3 regions of the Xanthobacter pollutisoli genome follow, and region 3 is predicted to be linked to each of the others. Evidence: predicted binding sites of a transcription regulator. Region 3 holds the regulator's gene; each other region holds the start of a gene.
The links. The regulator PhoB, encoded in region 3, activates phosphate uptake and scavenging genes when phosphate is short. The targets are predictions, from matches to a motif close to TGTCATNNANCTGTCAT.
Positions count from the first base shown of each region.

Region 1: a site for PhoB is predicted at 1,559-1,575, ahead of ABLE93_RS10145 (esterase-like activity of phytase family protein). Genes of this name have one in related genera too.
Region 2: a site for PhoB is predicted at 1,515-1,531, ahead of ABLE93_RS12550 (alpha-D-ribose 1-methylphosphonate 5-triphosphate diphosphatase). Genes of this name have one in related genera too.

Region 1 covers NZ_JBDZDP010000003.1:295,641-298,911, forward strand. Annotated here, with positions in the region: gene ABLE93_RS10145 (esterase-like activity of phytase family protein) at 66-1,499, opposite strand; gene ABLE93_RS10150 (zinc transporter ZntB) at 1,616-2,611, opposite strand; gene ABLE93_RS10155 (M20/M25/M40 family metallo-hydrolase) at 2,696-3,271, opposite strand, start outside.
Region 2 covers NZ_JBDZDP010000005.1:48,295-51,565, forward strand. Annotated here, with positions in the region: gene ABLE93_RS12545 (hypothetical protein) at 1-1,472, shown strand, start outside; gene ABLE93_RS12550 (alpha-D-ribose 1-methylphosphonate 5-triphosphate diphosphatase) at 1,620-2,753, shown strand; gene ABLE93_RS12555 (DUF2125 domain-containing protein) at 2,762-3,271, opposite strand, start outside.
Region 3 covers NZ_JBDZDP010000007.1:38,213-41,483, forward strand. Annotated here, with positions in the region: gene ABLE93_RS15070 (flavin monoamine oxidase family protein) at 1-710, shown strand, start outside; gene phoB (phosphate regulon transcriptional regulator PhoB) at 805-1,506, opposite strand; gene phoU (phosphate signaling complex protein PhoU) at 1,648-2,376, opposite strand; gene pstB (phosphate ABC transporter ATP-binding protein PstB) at 2,504-3,271, opposite strand, start outside.

The sequences.
Region 1 (3,271 bases), on a different contig from region 3:
TGTCGCCCGGCCTTTCCGCATCCATCCGCGCGCCGCCGCCCCCCGGAGGCGGCGCGGGACGAAGCTCACTGCGCCTTCAGCAGCTCCGGCACGTCCAGCAGGACGAACTCGTTGTCGTCGTTCTTCTGCGGGATGCGGCCTGCGGAGTACGGCAGGTTGTTGTCGTTGCCCACCACGATCTGCGTGGGGCTCACCATCACGACGTTCTCGATGGTGAAGAAGGGCATGTCCAGCACGCCTTCGGTGCCGCCCTGCTTCGCCTTGCCGTTGGGATCCTTGATGGCGAGGAGATCGATGTAGCCCACCTTGCGCACCGGCTGGCCGGCGGTCTCGGGCGAGAACGCCACCTTGTACACCCGCTTGAACTGCGCCGGCTTGTCGAAGCACGTGGGAGCCGCCTTGCCGTCCGTGCAGGCCTTGAAGCGCGTGCCTTCCAGATTGTCGCGCTCGATGATGAGGGCGTGGGTGTCGTCGATCATGTTGAAATCGCCGATGGCGTTGCCCGCCACCGCCAGGGGATACTTCCAGGAGCGGCCGGTCCACTCGCGCTTGGCAATGTCGAACTCGACAATGCGCAGCACTTCCGCCTCGCCAACCTTCTCCTTGCCGCCGGTGGCCGCATCGAACAGCGGGCCTTCCAGCAGCGCATAGAGCTTGGTCTTGTCGGGCGAGATCGCCATGCCCTCGAAGCCCTTGGACCGCGCGGCGCTGAACGCCACTTTGCCGTCGGGCGCGGAGGGGGTGGTGAGCGCCGGGTGGTCAGGCGAGCGCACCACCTTGCCGTCCACCTTGGTCTCGAACACCTGCTTCACCTTGCCGTTCAGATCGGTCTCGATGAGGAAGGGGCCGAACTCTTCGCCGAACCACAGGCTGTCGCCGGCGACCTGGATGGACTCAAGATCGAAGTCGGAACCGGTGAGGTAGCGGGTCGGGCTCGCCTCCATGACGATGGGGAAGCGGACCTTCTTGTCCGGGTCGTGCAGGAAGAGCGTCGACACGCGCTCGATCTGGCCGGCCTTGAAGTCCATCTTCAGGTGGTGGGCCATGAGCATGGTGTCCGGCGAGTTGGCCTTGGAGCCGAAGCCGTTGTCGGTGAGCACGAGGAAGCGGCCCTCGCCCTCGTCCACGATGCCCGAGAAGCCCTGGACAGGCTGGCCCTCGAACGGCAGCGACAGGCCGGTCTCGCGGGGCGCGCTCTTCTCGGACAGGACGCTCACGCCCTTCACGCTGCCGACGCCGTCGATGCGCGTGCGGTCGGCGGTCGTGAACTTGCCGGAGACCTTGAGGGCCTCGGGCGCATCCTGCGGCGCCGGAACGAAGCTGGCGGCAGGCAGGACCACATGGCCGGCGAGCACGGCCGGAAAGGCGGCGCCTTCCGACGCGGCGGCCGAGGTGGCCGGGTTCGCCTTGTCCTGGGCCGAGGCGGAAACGATGAGGGCGGGAAGCGCAATGGCAGCTCCGGCGAGGAGCGCGATCGTCAAGGATTTCAGCGTGCGCATGGAATGCCTCCTGAAGGTCCGATGCGCGCCCCACGTGCCCCGCAAGCCGTAACGCTCCGGCGACAGCTCAACGACGTTTGCGTGACCGTAGGGCAGTCGCGCCCCATCGGCGCGGCTCAGATCCAGCGCAGGCGCCGGAATGCCCACAGAAGCACGAAGCCCAGAATCAGCAGGAACAGGCTGAGGGCCCAGAAGGCGGCGGGATCATCGTTGCCGGGGATGCCGCCCACATTCATGCCGAACATGCCTGAAATGAGCGTCATAGGCGCGAAGACCACCGTCACCACGGCAAGCACGAGCATGGACTTGTTCATCTGCTCGGCCCGCGCGTCCACCATCTGGTCGCGGATGACCGCGGCGCGCTCGCGCACGCTGTCCAGCTCTTCCGAGAGGCGCGCCACCCGGTCGGCGGCGTCGCGCAGGCGGTTCCTGTCCTTCGGGCCCATCCAGGGGTCGTCTTCCAGCGCAAAGTGGTTCAGCGCTTCCCGCTGGGGGGCGATGTGGCGGCGCAGCTTGATGGCGACGCGGCGCAGCACCGCGAGCTTGGGCAGAAGCTCCGAGGTCTCGATGACGAGCACCGCGTCCTCCAGCTCGTCCGCCTCGTCGATCAGCGTGTTCACCACCGCATCCATGCGCTCCACGAGCCGCATGGAGAGGTCAGCGACGAACTCGCCCTGGGTGCGCGGGCAACGGCCACGGGCAAGCGCGTCGTCGAGATCGGAGATGGCCGACAATGCGTCGTGCTGCACCGAGATCACCCGGCGCGTGTCCACCCAGAGATGCACGTTGATAAGGTCTTCGGGCAAGGCGTTGCGCTGGAGGTTCACGCCTCGCAGGGAGAGCAACGCGCCCTCTGCGAACATCACGCAGCGCGGGCGGCTCTGGTCCTCGCCCATGCTGTCGACGGCGGTGGGATCAAGGCCGCTCGCCCGCCGCAGCCAGGTCTGCGGCGCCCGCGGCAGATGGCGGAAATGCAGCCAGACAAAGCCGGTGTCGGGCTCGGCCGTGGCGAACGCGGCGTCCTGCGTCAGGCGGGTGGCGCCACCCTTGCCGTCGAACAGCCAGGCCGAGACCAGACCTTCCGTGTCGATGCTTGCAGAAAGGCTTGCCATGGCGCGTTCCGTCGCAGCTGTCACGTGCCTTCCTCGCACGATTGCGCGACGCAAAAAAGTGGGCGCGCAGCGTCACCCCCGCCGTCAGGCGAGGACGTCGAGGATGCGCACCCAGCTGCGGGTCCCCTTGTGGAACGAGGTGAGATCATACTTCTCGTTGGGGGAATGGACCCGGTCGTCGTCCAAAGCAAAGCCGATGAGCAGGGTATCCACACCGAGCCGGTCCTTGAATTGGCCGACCACGGGGATCGACCCGCCCGAGCCGATGGTGACCGGCGCCACGCCCCATTCGCGTTCCAGCGCCGCGGCGGCCCGGGTGAGGTTCGGGCTCTCCGGCGGCACGAGGAAGGCGCGGGCGCCTTCGCCCCAGTGGAACACCGCACGGCAATCGGCCGGCACCCGCTCGGCCACGAAGGCCTCGAAGCCGGCGCGCAGCTTGGCCGGGTCCTGATCCGCCACGAGGCGGAAGGAGATCTTGGCGGTGGCGCGGGCGGGAATGATGGTCTTGGTGCCGGCGCCGGTATAGCCGCCAAAGATGCCGTTGACCTCTAAGGTCGGCCGCGACTGGATCTGCTCGATCACCATCCGATCGCTCTCGCCGGACGACACGGACAGCCCCACGGGCTTCAGGAAAGCCTCGGCGGTGAGGCCGAGCCCCGC
Region 2 (3,271 bases), on a different contig from region 3:
TGCCGATCCTGAGCCACCCGATCCCGCCCCTGTCGGACTACGTGAACCACCTCGCCCGCATGCACGTCATCGCGGCGCTCCCGCACGATGCCGATATCGCGCGCTTCTACACGCTCCAATGGGCCATCATCCCCAACCTGATGATGGATCTGCTGGTGCCGCTGATCGACCGGATGACCGACATCTATGTCGCCGGCGAGATCTATACGCTTATGTGCTTCACCCTCATCACGGCGGGCACGCTGACGCTCAACCGGACCTTGTTCGGCACCTGGTCCGCCCTGCCGCTCATCGCCTTCCCCCTGCTCTACAACGCGGTCTTCCTGATCGGGGTGATGAACTATTATTTCGGCATCGGCCTCGCCCTGTGCGCCCTGTCAGCCTGGGTCGCGCTGCGCGACCGGCCCTGGCCGTGGCGGCATCTCGTGTCTGCCGGTTTCGTGGTGGCGCTGTTCTTCTGCCACCTGTTCGCCGCCGGCGTGTACGGCGTCGGCCTCCTCGCCTATGAGATCGACCGGCTGCGGCAGACGCGCGGCCCCCTGCGCCCGCGCCTCGTCGCCTTCGTCTGCGCCGGCCTGCCCTTCCTGCCCATCGTGCCGCTGCTGCTCGCGAGCCCCACCTGGGGCCTCAGCGGCGAGAACTACTGGGAGCCGCAGGGCAAGATCGACGGCATCGAAATGGTCTTCAACGTCTATTTCGACCACGTGGCGGTCGCGCTCGCAGCCATCATCGTCGGTGCCGGCGTGTGGGCGGCGCGGCATCGTCTGCTCCAGGTGCACAGCGTCCTGCTGCCCCTGCTGCTGGTGGCCGGTGTCGTCTATCTCGCCATGCCGCGCGTGGTGTTCGCCACCTACATGGCCGACCAGCGCCTGCCGGTCGCCATTGCCTTCATGGTGCTCGCGGCCATGCGGGTGGACCTGCGCCACCGCTTCGCGCGGCGCGGCTTCGCCGTGGTGCTGGTGCTGCTCCTCGCGGTGCGGGTGGGCGAGGTCCAGGTGGTTTGGAACCGCCTGTCGCAATGGACGGTGAACTTCGTCCAGTCGGTGTCGCTCATCCGTCCGGGATCGCGCGTGCTCGTCGCCTATGCCGATTCCCAGGCCGGCGCCGATCCGCAGGACCTCGGCCTCATGCACGCCGCCTGTCTCGCCATGATCGAGCGGTCCGCCCTCGTCACCACCGCCTTCACGGTGGAGGGCAAGCAGATCCTGCGGGCGCGCGCGCCCTACCGCGGCCAGGTGGACACCCAGGACGGCACCCCGCCGCAGATCGAGCAATTGCTCATCACCGAGGAGGAACCCTCGGCCGATGGGCCGCATTATTGGGACCTCTGGCCGACCAAATTCGATTATGTCTATCTGCTCTACACCGACCGCGGCGCGGCAAACCCGGACAGCGACCGGCTGAAGCTGGTGTTCGAGGGCGAGCGCTTCCAGCTCTATGCGGTGATCCCGCCGGCGGCGCCGCCATCCTAAGACGTCGAGCTGGGCCCCATGGCATCTTCGTCATGGCATCTTCGTCATGGCGCCGTCACGGTTCGATGCAACGGGAGGCGGCCCTTGCGCCGGCCTGCCAAACGGCGGACCGGAGCGCGCCGCGTTCAGGCCTTGACCGGAGACCCGATGGAAACCGTCCTCACCAATGCCCGCCTCATCCTCGACGAGGCCGTCATCGACGGCACGCTGACCCTTCGGGACGGGCGCATCCATCGGGTGGAGGAGGGGCGCGCACAGGGGCCGGCAGCGGTGGATTGCGAGGGCGATTTCATCGCCCCCGGCATCATCGACCTGCACACCGACGCCCTGGAGGGCCATTTCGTCCCGCGCCCCAAGGTGTTCTGGCCGGACGCACGGGCCGCCGCCTTGGCGCACGACGGTCAGACGGTGGCGAGCGGCATCACCACCGTGTTCGACGCCATCTGCGCTGGGGGCTTCGACCAGGCCAAGGCGGAGCGGCGCGCCCTGTTCGAGGTGATGCTGGACGCGGTGGCGCATGGCGCACCCCTGTTCCGCGCCGACCACCGCGTGCACCTGCGCTGCGAGATGACCGATCCCGATCTCATCGGGCTCGTCGAGCCGGCGCTGGCGCACCCGGCCCTCGGCTTCGCCTCGCTCATGGACCACACGCCCGGCGCCCGGCAGTGGCGCAACGTGGACGTGCTGCGCAACTTCCTTTTGGGCATCGGCAAGGACGCCGCAGAGGCAGACCGCGAGATCGGCGAGCGCACGGCGCGCGGCCGGGCCAATGTGGAGCGCAATTTCGCACCGCTGGTGGAGATGCTGGCCGCCACCGGCATGGTGCGCGCGAGCCACGACGACACCACGGCCGACCATGTGGAAACGGCCCGCGCCGCCGGCTGCACGGTGAGCGAATTCCCCACCACCCGCGAGGCTGCGACGCTGGCGCGCGAGGCGGGGCTCGGCACCATCGGCGGCGCGCCCAACGTGGTGCGCGGCGGCTCTCACTCCGGCGGCGTCGCCATGGGGGAACTGGCGCAGGACGGGCTGGTGGATGCCCTCGCCTCCGATTACGTGCCGGCGAGCCTGCTTCAGGCCGCCACCCGCCTGCACATGACGGACGGCGTCGCCCTGCCCGACGCCATGGCCCTCGTGACACGCAATCCCGCCCGGATGGCGGGGCTCGACGACCGCGGCCGGCTGGCGCCGGAGCTGCGCGCCGACCTGCTGCGCTTCCGCATCGTCGAGGGCACGCCCGTGGTGCGGCAGGTTCTGGTGGAGGGCGAGCGGGTGTTCTGAACCGAAGGTCAGAACACCGGCGGAATGATGCCCACCGGGAAGCCCGCGAGCTTCAGCGTGCCGGAATCGAATGAGAGGGCGAAGGTGGTGCCCTTGCGGCCCTCCACCTGGCCCGCCTTGCCCACCATGGCCAGCGCGGTGACGATGGGCGCGATCTCGCGCGGGATGACGCCGGCCCGGTCGAGGCCCTGCACGAGCTCGTTGAGGCCGGCGAAGCCGAGGTCCAGCTTGCCGTTGAGGCGCCCCTGGGTGTCCAGCGAGACGGCGCCGCCCGCCGTCACGGCGAGCCGCGGCGAGGTGACGACGAAGCGGTCCAGCTTGGCGACGCCGCCGGCCGCCGCCCAGGCACGCATGCGCTGGGCCAGGGGCATAGGCCGCAGGTCCGCCGAGGCGGTCACGGTGCCCTGGAGCGTCATGTCCACCGGGCCGGAGGCACCGAGCGCCGCCAGCACCGCGCTTTCCCCGCCGGCAAGGCCGGAGGCGTAGTCGACGCTGTCGGGCCGGCCTTCGGCTCCAGG
Region 3 (3,271 bases):
TCTCGCAGCTGGCGCGGCCGCTGACCGTGCGGCTGGAGACCCCGGCCCGGGCGGTGGAGCTCGGCCCGCGTCTCGTCTCGGTGCAGACAAGCCGGGGCACGGTGCTCGGGCGCACCGTCATCATCGCCGTGCCGCCGAGCCTCATGGCGTCGGGCAAGCTGCGCATCCAGCCCGGCCTGCCGCAACGCCAGCGCACGGCGGTGGAGAAGATCACCCTCGGCGCCTTCGACCACATCGGCTTCCGCCTGCCGCGCAATCCCGCCGGGCTCGGCGTGGACGAGCTGATCTATTTCCGCGCCGAGGGGCCGCGCGCCTATGCCCTGCGGGCCCGTATCGGCGGCAGCGACCTCTACAGCCTGGAGGTGGGCGGGGACGTGGCCACCGGCCTCGCCGACAGCCCGCCCGATGCCGCCGCAGCCTTCGTCAAGGCGGCGCTCACGCGCGAGTTCGGCGCCGACACGGCGGCCCGACTTGGCAAGGTGTTCGCCACCCGCTGGAGCAAGGAGCCGTGGGCGCTGGGTGCCTTCTCCTGCGCCCTCCCCGGCTTCGGTAACATGCGCCGCGCCTTCACCGAGACGGTTGCCGGCCGCCTCGTGTTCGCCGGCGAGCACGCCCATGAGACCCTGTGGGGCACGGTGGGCGGCGCCTGGCTCTCGGGCGAGCGGGCGGCCAAGCAGGTTCTGGGACTGATCGGGGTGCGCTCCGGTTGAGGGGGCGGGCGTCTGCGCCCCGACGGAGCACCTGGCGACCCGCGCCACCCTCGCAAGCCGCACGCGCGGGCCGTAGCAGCCCGACGGCCCGCCCTCAATGGGCGCGGGCGAACATCTCGTTGAAGGAATAGCCTGCGCCACGCACGGTGCGGATGGGGTCGGACTGGCGGCCGCGGTTGATGGCCTTGCGCAAGCGGCCCACGTGCACGTCCACGGTGCGCTCGTCGATATAGACGTCCTGGCCCCACACCCCGTCCAGCAGCTGCTCGCGGGAGAAGACGCGGCCGGGAGACTGCATCAGGAATTCCAGCAGGCGGAACTCGGTGGGGCCGAGATGCACCTCGCGGCCGGCGCGGTGCACCCGGTGGGTCTCCCGGTCGAGCTCGATGTCGCCGGCGCGCAAAAGCGTCGCCACGTGCTCGGGCTTGGCCCGGCGCAGCAAGGCGCGCACCCGGGCGAGCAGCTCCGGCACCGAGAAGGGCTTCACCACATAGTCGTCCGCCCCGGTGGCGAGGCCGCGCACCCGCTCGGTCTCCTCGCCGCGCGCGGTGAGCATGATGACGGGCAGGCGCTCGGTTTCGGGCCGGGTGCGCAGGCGCCGGCACAATTCGATGCCGGAGAGGCCGGGCAGCATCCAGTCGAGGATCACGAGATCCGGCACGCTCTCGCGCAGCCGCGTCTCGGCCTCGTCGCCGCGGCCGACGCTCTCCACGCCGTAGCCTTCCGACTCCAGATTGTAACGGAGCAGGAGGGTCAGAGGCTCCTCATCCTCGACGATCAGAATACGCGCCGGCACTGTCATTCATCCGTTCGTTAGACCGGGGCGGCCGGCTGCTGGGCAACCCGCGCCACGCGTCCTCTTGGCAAAATGAGAGGGCGGGCGATCGGACCGAACCCGATCCGGCCGCTCGCGCTCCGTCATGCGCCCGTCCGGGCCTCAGCCCTGGACGGTGCGGCCCGGGAAGGGCAGCGTGGTCTCGCTCGAGGCGTCGGCCTTCGGGCGGGTCTCGGGCAGGTTCTGGCCCGTGACCATGTAGAAGACGATCTCGGCGATGTTGGTCGCGTGGTCGCCGATGCGCTCGATGTTCTTGGCGCAGAACAACAGGTGCGTGCACACCGAGATGTTGCGCGGATCCTCCATCATATAGGTCAGGAGCTCGCGGAACAGGGAGGTGTACATGGTGTCGATGGCGCCGTCGCGGCCCCACACTTCGACCGCCTTGGCTTCGTTGCGGGCGGCGTAGGCGTCGAGCACCTCCTTCAGCTGCTCCAGCACCAGGTCGGAGATGTGCTCCACCCCGCGCACCAGCTTCTGCGGATGATACTCGCCCTCGATGGCGATCACGCGCTTGCCCACGTTCTTGGCGAGGTCGCCGATGCGCTCCAGGTCGTTGGCGACCCGGATGGCGGCGACGATCTCGCGCAGGTCGTTGGCCACCGGCTGGCGCTTGGCGATCACCAGGATGGCGCGGTCCTCGATCTCCCGCTGGGCCTGGTCGACGGTGGCGTCGAGCAGCACGACCTTCTGGGCGATGGCGCCGTCGCGGCGGATCAGCGAGGTGACGGCGTCGGCCACGAGGCGCTCGGCCTGGCCGCCCATCTCCACCACCTTGCGGCCGATTTCCTTCAGCTCGACGTCGAAAGAGGCAACGGTATGCTCCGGCATGGGATCGGTCCTTCCTTGGAGCCCGCCAGCCGGCCCGGGCCAACAGGCCGGCCGGCGGAGGCGTTCGCTCCCTTGGGGTTGAGGGAAGATGCGCCGGCCGGGCGAGCCCGCCGGCGCCTTTCCCGCGTCAGCCGAAGCGGCCGGTGATGTAGTCGCGCGTCTTGATTTCCTTCGGGTTGGTGAAGATCACGTCCGAAGGCGCCACCTCGATCAGCTCGCCCAGGTAGAAGAAGGCGGTGATGTCGGCGCAGCGCGCGGCCTGCTGCATGTTATGGGTCACGATGACGATGGTGAATTCCTGCTTCAGCTCGTCGATCAGGTCCTCGATCTTCGAGGTGGAGATGGGATCGAGGGCCGAGGTAGGCTCGTCCAGCAGGATCACCTCCGGCCGCACCGCGATGGTGCGGGCGATGCACAGGCGCTGCTGCTGGCCGCCGGACATGCCGAGCGCCGAGGTGTGCAGGCGGTCCTTGGTCTCGTCCCAGATGGCGGCCTTGCGCAGGCACCATTCCACCCGCTCGTCCATCTGCGCCTTGTTCAGCCGCTCGTGCAGCTTCACGCCGAACGCGATGTTGTCATAGATCGTCATGGGGAAGGGCGTCGGCTTCTGGAACACCATGCCGATGCGGGTGCGCACGATGGTGGGGTCGAGCTCCTTGCCCACGATGTTCACGCCGTCGAACAGCACCGCGCCCTCGGCCCGCTGGCCGGGGTAGAGGTCGTACATGCGGTTGAACACGCGCAGCAGGGTGGACTTGCCGCAGCCCGACGGGCCGATCATGGCGGTCACGCGCTTCTCGGGAACCTCGAAGTTGATGTTCCGGAGCGCGTGGTTGCTGCCGTAGTAGAACTGCAGGCTCTCCACCTTGATCTTGGCGGGCGCCGGCGGGGCGTC